One region of the Affinirhizobium pseudoryzae genome, then DNA from elsewhere that is predicted to be linked to it. Evidence: predicted binding sites of a transcription regulator. Region 1 holds the regulator's gene; the other holds the start of a gene.
The links. Region 1 encodes LexA, which represses DNA repair genes until DNA is damaged. Its sites were predicted from a motif close to TGTTCNNNNTGTGTTCNG; they were not measured.

Region 1 (4,610 bases):
CTACATCATCAGGGTGGAGGCAACGGAGAAACCGAGGCTGGCCCGCCCGGTGGAGCGGGTCGCGATCTCGGTGCGCAGTGCGGTCGCGCCATTTGCGCCAGGGGCACGGTTTGCAGGACGGGTGCGCCTGTCGCCTCCCTCTGGCCCGGCCCTGCCGGGGCTGACGGATTTTGGCTTCTCGTCCTTCTTCGACGGCATCGGCGCCATCGGTTATCTCTACGGCAAAGCCGAGGTTTCTGCCGCCAAGCCGGATCTTGGCACCATCGATCACCTCAAGATGGCGGTGTTTGCCCTGCGCGGCATGATCGGCGATCGCATTCGCGCGACGGTACCCGGAGATGCCGGTGCCTTTGCAGCGGCCATTGTCACCGACGAGAGGCGGGCGATCAGCCGGGAGACGCTGGAGGCACTGCGCCTGTCCGGACTTGCGCATATCGTTGCGATCTCCGGCCTCAACATGGCGCTCGCGGCAGGCATCTGTTTCGTCGGGCTGCGCACCGGGCTCGCGCTTTTCCCGCGCATCGCCCATGCGCTGCCGATCAAGAAGATCGCCGCCGCCGGTGCCCTTCTGCTGGTGAGTTTCTACTACCTCATTTCCGGCTTTGGTGTTTCTGCCGAACGTGCCTATGTGATGATGGCGATCATGCTGCTTGCCGTGCTCGCCGACCGACCGTCGATCAGCCTGCACAATCTGGCACTCGCCGCGCTCTTCATCCTCATCAAGTCACCCTCCGCGGTGATGGGGCCGAGTTTCCAGATGTCGTTTGCCGCAACCGCAGCGCTGGTGGCCGGTTATACCGCGTGGACATCACGCGAGCGCGAAAATGGGGCAGGGGGGGCCGCCATGCGCGCCCAGCCGTTGATTTGGAGTGGGGCCAAGTGGGTATGGCTGCTGTTGGCCGGTACCTTTTTCACCTCACTGATCGGCGGGGCGTCAACCGCGATCTTCACCATCGCGCATTTCCATCAACTCACCACCTATGGCCTGGTGGCCAATCTGGCCGCCATGCCGCTGATTTCGTTCGTCATCATGCCGGCGGCACTGGCCGGAATGATTGCCATGCCCTTCGGTCTCGACGCGCCGTTTTTCGCGGTGATGGGGCTTGCACTGGAGTGGGTGATCAGAATTGCCCACACCGTTGCCGCCTGGAACGGAGAGGTTTCCTTCGGTGTGAAGCACGCTCTTTTCCTGCCGCTCGCATCGGCCGGCTTCATCCTGATCGTTCTGTCCAGAACGGCATTGCGCCTGCTCGGCGTGGTGCTGATTGCCATGGCTCTTCTGGTGGACTGGCTGAGCCAGACGCAAAGAATACCTGATCTGCTGATTTCGGAGGACGGCACGCTTCTGGCCTTGCTGCAGAATGACAAGGCCTATGTAAACCGGCCACGCCCGTCCGATTTCCTGTATCGGCAGTGGCAAAGTGCGCATGGGATCGGAGAGACCATCCCGCCGCAGACATCCACCGCCGCACGCCCGGAACCGGAAGAGGCCCCCGAGCCAGCGGGATCCACTGCCGTTAAAGCCACCGTGACCGATGGACCACCCCCGCGACGGCCACCCTTGACGGACGCCGAGTTGCGAACCGCCCGCCAGGCCTTTGCCCGGCAATTTTCAGCGCACACCAGCCGCGGATTTCACTGTGTCCCGTCGCTCGCCTGCACCGCCGTCACAGAACACCACATCAGGATCATGGTCCTGCAGGATTCCCGCTACATCGGTCCTGCCTGCGACGAGGCCGATCTGGTGGTTGCCACATCGACGCGGCTCACCGCCTGCCGGTCCGGCGCGCTTCTCATCACCGGGGAACACCTGCGCCGAACCGGTGCATTGCAACTGTCATTTCCCGAAGCGCCAGGCGCAAGCCGCGACCAGACCGCCTGGGTCCTCACGGCGTCTTTTACCGACGAGTCGCGCCCGTGGCATCAGCACCGGGCCTATTCCTGGCGGACGGGCCGGAACGACAACCAGATCCCGCCGCACCTTGCGCGGCTCATCAGTGGTAACGGCGGATAAGCCCGACGAGCTTGCCCTGCACCTTGACCCGGTCGGAGGAGAAGATGCGCGTCTCATAGGCCGGATTGGCAGCCTCGAGCGCAATCGACGCTCCCTTGCGGCGGAACCGCTTTAGCGTGGCTTCTTCGTCATCGACCAGCGCCACGACGATGTCACCGGCAACCGCCGTGCTGCCATTGCGGATGATCACGGTGTCGCCGTCCAGGATGCCGGCCTCGATCATCGAATCGCCCTTCACCTCCAGCGCATAATGTTCGCCAGGACCCAGCATTTCGAGCGGAACGCTGATTTCGTGCGTGGTGTTCTGGATGGCGGAAATCGGCACGCCGGCAGCAATCCGTCCCATCACCGGGACGGCAGCGGAAGAAGCGCTGTCCTCGGCCACGGCCGTAAGGTTGGGTTTTGCCGGCGGAGCTTTGCCGAGACTGCCTTCGATGACACTCGGGGAGAAGCCGCGCCGGGGTTGCGGCGCCGGTGTATAGGCTTCCGGCAGCTTGATCACTTCGAGTGCGCGCGCCCGGTTCGGCAGCCGTCGGATGAAGCCGCGTTCCTCCAGCGCCGTAATCAGCCGGTGGATGCCGGACTTCGACGCCAGATCCAGCGCATCCTTCATTTCATCAAAAGAGGGGGGCACCCCGGACTCCTTCATGCGTTCGTGAATGAACAGAAGAAGTTCCTGCTGTTTGCGTGTGAGCATGGCGACGATCCTGATGGAAACAAATCCAGAACAGACACTATATGTTCCATATGTGTTCTGCAAGTGCTTAAAATCTGTTGAAGCATGCATCAACGGCGGGAATAGCTCGATTTTTCTTCCCGTAAAGAGAACGTGTTGCCACAAAGCAGTCTTGCGGAAGCGATGGCCAGTCGTTGCCGGGATGACGAAGCTACGCGATTCGCACAGCAGAGGGCGTGCATCCCGGGGCGGCTTTTCGGAAGCGTCTTTTTGCGCGGCGTCGGTGCTCGCCGGTCTGTGCCGCGGTCCCCTCCGATCTGTTGGGTGACAGCGGATCGCTGCGCTGCTAATCAGCGTCCCACAAGCACCGGGGCTGGCGGCCCGTGCGGCAAGGGCCGGCCCCGTGGCAAGGGCGGTGCGCGTTGCAGGTGTGGTTGAGGGTCTTAAGGAGTGAAGCAGATGTCAGTGAAAGCCAATTCGGAAGTCTCGGTCGGCGAGGGGTCCTCTCGTGTCGTGTTTTCCAACAGCGCGCCCTTCTCGCTGATCTGCGGTCCCTGCCAGATGGAGAGCCGCGAGCACGCCTTCATGATGGCGGGTGCGATCAAGGAGATCTGCGACAGGCTTGGCATCGGGCTCGTCTACAAATCGTCTTTCGACAAGGCGAACCGCACGTCCTTATCGGGCAAGCGCGGCATCGGTCTCGACAAGGCGATGGAGATCTTCGTTGATCTGAAGAAGGAATTCGGCTTTCCGGTGCTCACCGATATCCACACGGAAGAACAGTGCGCCCTGGTGTCCGAGACGGTGGATATCCTGCAGATCCCGGCCTTCCTGTGCCGGCAGACGGATCTTCTGGTGGCGGCCGCCAAGACCGGTCGCGTCATCAACGTGAAAAAGGGCCAGTTCCTGGCGCCCTGGGACATGAAGAACGTGCTGGCCAAATTTACCGACAGCGGCAATCCGAACGTGCTCCTGTGCGAGCGCGGAGCCTCCTTCGGTTACAACACGCTGGTCTCCGACATGCGGTCTTTGCCGATCATGGCGGGCCTCGGCGCACCGGTGATCTTTGACGCGACCCATTCGGTGCAGCAGCCGGGTGGTCAGGGTGGATCGACCGGTGGCGAGCGCCGTTTTGTCGAGACGCTCGCGCGTGCGGCGGTTGCCGTCGGTGTGGCCGGTCTTTTCATCGAAGCCCATGATGATCCGGACAACGCACCGTCCGATGGACCGAACATGGTGCGTCTCAGCGATCTCGAACGTTTGCTGGAAAAGCTGATGGCGCTGGACGCCGTTTCCAAGGCGGCCTGAGATGCGGTTGAAGCTCCGGGGGCGGATCGGCTGTCCCTGGAGCTTTGCGATCGGGGTCAGGAGGCCAGACGATAAGGCGCGCCGGCGTGCTGCGCCTTTGCGGTCTGTGTCTGACCGATCTCGAAACGCGCCATCTGGCGGGCGAGGTCCTGCGCATGTTCGGCGAGGTCCTGGCAGGAGGCGTTCGCCTCTTCGGCCATGGCGGCGTTCCGCTGCGTCACCTGGTCCATGTCGTTGACGGCCTGGCTGATTTCGGCAAGTGCGCTGGATTGCTCGCTGGCCAGGCCAACGATCGTTTCGATCAGCTGTGAGACCGCCAGCATCTGGTTTTCGATTACCCCCAGTGTTTCGCCCGTCCGGTTGACGAGTGTCACGCCCGTTTCCACCTGGGTGGTCGAGGTGGCGATCAGCTGACGGATTTCCTTGGCGGCACTGGAGGAGCGTCCGGCCAGTTCGCGCACCTCCTGAGCAACGACCGCAAAACCCTTGCCGGCTTCACCGGCTCTTGCGGCCTCGACACCGGCATTCAGCGCCAGAAGATTCGTCTGGAAGGCGATCTCGTCGATCACGCTGATGATCTGGCGGATCTGTGCCGAGGATTCCTCGATTTTC
Region 2 (4,610 bases), 110 kb from region 1:
CCCAGGCCGTCAGCGCACCATGGCCTGCTCGGCAAGCGTCTGGTTGATCGAGACACCGTAGTTCTTCTGCAACTGGTTGACCACCTGATCCAGCATGTCGTCGCCGCTCGCACGGGCGATCTGGCGGACCTCCTGGTCCCCATCGCTCAAGGCATCGGCCGGCTGCTGGTTGATCGCCGTGACCCGCATCAGAAGCTGCGTCTCGCCATCGGCACCAAGAGCTGCGACGTTGAGGCCGACGGGTCCGGAGAAGGCGGCCTTGATCGCCTCGGCGCCGAAGACGGCATCGGCGCCCTGACGACGCAGGCCGGTCTTCGTCTCGACGGCAAGACCCAGTTCACCCGCGATGGCGGCAAGCGTTTCACCCTTGTCCAGGCGCGCCTTCAGCTCGGCAGCCTTGGCGGCGAGGGCGGTCCGCTGCTGTTCGTTCGTCCAGTCGGTCACAGCCTTTTCGCGCACTTCCGACAGCGCCCGGTCGCGTTCCGGAACGATCTCGCGCACATCGAACCAGACATAGCCGTCATTGCCGAGATTAACCGGCAGCGCCTCAGAGCCGACGTCGGTGCGGAACACCTCGGTGAGCAGATTGCGGCCCGCGGGCAGGTTCGCGATCGGCTTGCCCTCGGCATCGTTGCCGCTGCTATCGACCGTCACCATGTTCGATTTCAGATTCAGCTGCTTGGCAGCCTCTTCGAGAGAGGCGCCTCCGCCGCGCACATCCTCGAAACGGTCATGCACGGACTGGACGGCCTCGGCCGCGGCCGAAAGCGACAGCTGATTGCGCAGCTCGTCCTTCACCTCGTCGAAGGTTTTTGTCGTTTCGGGGCGGATATTGGTGACCCGCAGAACGACCGGGCCGAACGGGCCATCGATCACCGGCGTGACGCCGCCCTGGGCGCCGACCGCAAAGGCGGCATTGGCGATCGCCTGATCCGGCACCTGTTCCTTGGTGAAATCGCCCAGCATCACGTCTGCCGGCGTTTTGCCCTGATCGGTCACCAGCTGGTCGAAGCTCAGCTGGCGCTCCTTCATTTGGGCCAAAGCGGCATTCGCCATTTCCTTGCTCGGGAAGCTCAGCTGCTCGATCGTGCGGGTTTCCGGCGTCTTGTAGCTGTCCTTGCGGCGTTCGTATTCGGCCCGCACCTGCGCATCCGTCACGCTGTTCGGATCGGCCACATCGGCCGGCTGCAGGGTGACGTAGGCGACCTTGCGCAGTTCCGGCGCCCGGTAACGGCTCTTCTTGTCGCCAAACCAGGAGGCCAGCACATCCTCCGTCGGCGCCTTGATCGGGTCGATATTGGCGTAGGAGAGCAGGATGTAATCCAGATCACGCGCCTCGTTGCGGTAGGTCTTCAGGGCATCGACCAGCACCTGCGGCGCCTGGAAACCATCCGCCACCGCATCGACAATCTGGCTGCGCACGGCCACCTTGCTGCGTTCGCTGATATAATCTTCTTCGCGCAGGCTTGCATTGCGAAGCCTTGCCGAGAAGAGCTGGCGATCGAAACGACCGTCATTGCCGCGGAAGGCGGGATCTTCGGCGATCAGATTGGCGAGCCGGTCCTGCGACAGGCCAAGCCGCATGTCCGCGGACAGCTGGTCGAGGGAGGCCCCGGCGGCAAGCTGGGCAAACGCCTGCTGTTCCACGCCGAGCGCGCGTGCCTGTTCCGTCGTCAGCTGCATGCCGAACTGGCGGCTCAGCGACGACAGCTGGCGCTGATAGGCCAGGCGGAATTCCTCCGGCGTTATCCTCTGGTCGCCCACCGTCATCACGGACGTGCTTTGCGGCGACAGAAGCGATGCGGACACGCCCCAGACGGCAAACGAGACCACGAGCAGCAGCAGGAGCAGTTTCGCGACCCAGGAGCGGGCAGCGTTTCTGAGGGAGTCAAGCATCGATCGACATTACCTTGCAAAGGGTAGAATTCCGCCTCCGGCGGGTTTGAAGCAATGTCTCTAGAACAAACTGCACGGGAATTGAAGCTGTTCCGGCTCAAAAGAACGACAGCAAGCCAGACCGGGAGCATTGGCTTGTCATTTGCGGCATCTGCCGGGTGTGCATCGGAAACCTGTTTTCCTGCCGCTCATCCCATGCTATCAAACGCAAAAGGAACGAAAGAGGAACATGACGAGACGGGCCGGCAGTGCGGATCTTCCGCTTCATTCAGGGCGCGTTCCGGTCTGGCTGGGCCAGCGGATGACGCGGCTTGGCGCCTTGATCACGGAAGCCATCGTGCAGCATTACGGGCGCGACGAGTTCCTGCGTCGTCTGGCGAACCCCTTCTGGTTCCAGTCGTTCGGTGCGGTGATGGGCATGGACTGGCATTCCTCCGGCATCACCACCAGCGTCATCGGCGCGTTGAAACGGGGCCTTGCGCCGCTGTCCGGCGAACTCGGACTGCATGTCTGCGGCGGGCGCGGCCAGCATTCGCGCAAGACGCCGGACGAGCTGATGGCGATCGGACACCGCATCGGGTTCGACGGGGCGTCTATGGCGCGCACCAGCCGTCTCGTCGCCAAGATCGACAGCGCCGCGGTGCAGGACGGGTTTCATCTCTACCTGCACGGCTTTATCGTCGCCGATGACGGGAAATGGGTGGTCGTACAGCAGGGCATGAACGATGCGCGGCGACAGGCCCGCCGGTACCACTGGATGTCGCAGGGGATGACGAGCTTTCTTGATTCGCCGCATGCGGCAATCGAAGGGGAAGGGCAGGGCGACATCGTCAATCTCGCCGATCATCGCGCTGCCCGCTCGCGCATCGGACAACTGGATCTTCTGGCTGACCTTGGCCCGGACCGGATCGTGCGCGAACTGACGGCATTGCAGGCCGACTTAGCCCTGCCGGTCGACCAGCCCATGCTGCCGCATCTCGTGATGCCGGATCACCATGACGTGCGGGAGAAGGATGTCCATATGCGCCGCCTGCACGGCGCACTGGCCGCCGCCGCCGATCGGGGCCCGCAGGATTTCCAGGACCTGCTTCTGACCCCTGGTGTCGGCGCCCGCACGGTGGAGGCGCTCGCCATGGTGACCGAAGTGGTGCATGGCGCGCCCTGCCGGTTCAGTGATCCCGCCCGCTTTTCCTTTGCCCATGGCGGCAAGGACCGGCATCCGTTTCCGGTTCCGCTGAAGGTCTATGACGAGACGATCCGCGTGATGAAGTCAGCCGTGTCCAAGGGACGGCTCGGACGCTCCGAGGAACTCGACGCGCTGAAGCGGCTGGACGAGCAGGCGCGGATGATGGAGCGCTATGTCACCGGCCCGGACTTCAAGGAAATTGTTGCCGGTGAATTCCGTCGTTCGCCGTCCTATGGCGGCCGCAGCGTGTTCGGCTGGGAAGAAGAGATGCAGGTGGCATTAAACCCCGGACAGATGACGCAGGCCTAGACGGACGGCGCCTGCACGGCCGGGGAGACCTCGGCATCCTCTCGATCGCGACTGGCATCGCCGGAGCGCCTCGCTTTGCGGGCGCGAAAGACGGCCTCGCTGATGAGAGACACAGGCAGCGCAATGAAGAACGGAATGAAGAAATAGATCACTCGGAAGGCGACAAGCGCACCGATCGAGGCTTGATCCCCCATCACGTGGCGGACGGTCACCTCGAGCACGCCAAGCCCACCCGGCGCATGGGTGACGAGGATCGCGATATTGCCGAGCACGAAGGCGGTTGCGGCTTTCAGGTAACTGACATTCTCCGTCGCCTGCATCAGTTCCATCAGGCAGGCGGACACGAGCGCGAAGTTTGCTGTGCCAATGACAATCTGGGCCATGGCGATGCGGGCGCGCGGCATCTGGAAGGACCAGCCCTTGATCTTCAGCGGCGTGCGCAGGAAGGAGGCCAGCGCCACATAGGCGACGGCTGCCAGCAGGAAGGCAACGCCCAGCATCAGCACCGCAGACGGAGCAATCCTGAGGATTTCGGCGGTGTCCTGCGGGTTCAGCACCATGACGATGCCGCCCAGCACCAGAAGCCCGAGCCCGACGGTCACGCCCGAGAGAAGCACGATCTTCGCCACGTCCTCGGTCGACATGCCCCAATGGGCGTAATAGCGATACCGGATCGCGCCGCTGCTCAAGCCCGCAAGCCCGATGCTCTGGCCAAGCCCCAGTGCCACAAAGGACGCCAGCGCGATCTTCGGATAGGCGAGGTCGTTCTTCACGTAGCGCACACCCGCCCAGTCAAAACCGGTGAGGCAGAGATAGGAGAGGGCGCAGTAGATCAGCGCCAGCGTCATGTTCCAGGTGGGAATGGCGCGCACCGACTGGACGATCTCGGCCCAGGTAAACTGGCTGAGGCCGACATAGAGCAGATACCCCGCCAGCCCGAAGCCGAAGATCATGGTGCCGTAGGTGAAGACTTTGCGGCGGCCGGAGGTCATCGGCGTCCTCCGCTCAATGGGGAGCGGCCATCGTGGCTGCCGTGACGTCGGGAATGAAGAGAAAAGAGTTTGCCAGTGGCCATCATCGTCTACCTGAGGAAGTGGACGAGAACGTTGGAACGGTCGCTTGGTTCCGCAGGTGCGAATGCTGACGAAAAACCCCGGCGGAACCAGTCCGCCGGGGTCGGTCACTTGATTGACGATTCGAGAGGATCAGTCTTCGTCTG

Region 2: the regulator LexA is predicted to act here: its motif matches at 2,098-2,115, upstream of G6N78_RS14435 (DUF763 domain-containing protein).

Annotation. Positions count from the first base shown of each region.
Region 1 is NZ_CP049241.1:3,092,654-3,097,263, reverse strand. It holds gene G6N78_RS14980 (ComEC/Rec2 family competence protein) at 1-2,014, shown strand, start outside; gene lexA (transcriptional repressor LexA) at 1,995-2,711, opposite strand; gene kdsA (3-deoxy-8-phosphooctulonate synthase) at 3,150-3,998, shown strand; gene G6N78_RS14965 (methyl-accepting chemotaxis protein) at 4,055-4,610, opposite strand, start outside.
Region 2 is NZ_CP049241.1:2,986,518-2,991,127, reverse strand. It holds gene G6N78_RS14440 (peptidylprolyl isomerase) at 10-1,896, opposite strand; gene G6N78_RS14435 (DUF763 domain-containing protein) at 2,126-3,391, shown strand; gene G6N78_RS14430 (lysylphosphatidylglycerol synthase transmembrane domain-containing protein) at 3,388-4,383, opposite strand; gene G6N78_RS14425 (tripartite tricarboxylate transporter permease) at 4,597-4,610, opposite strand, start outside.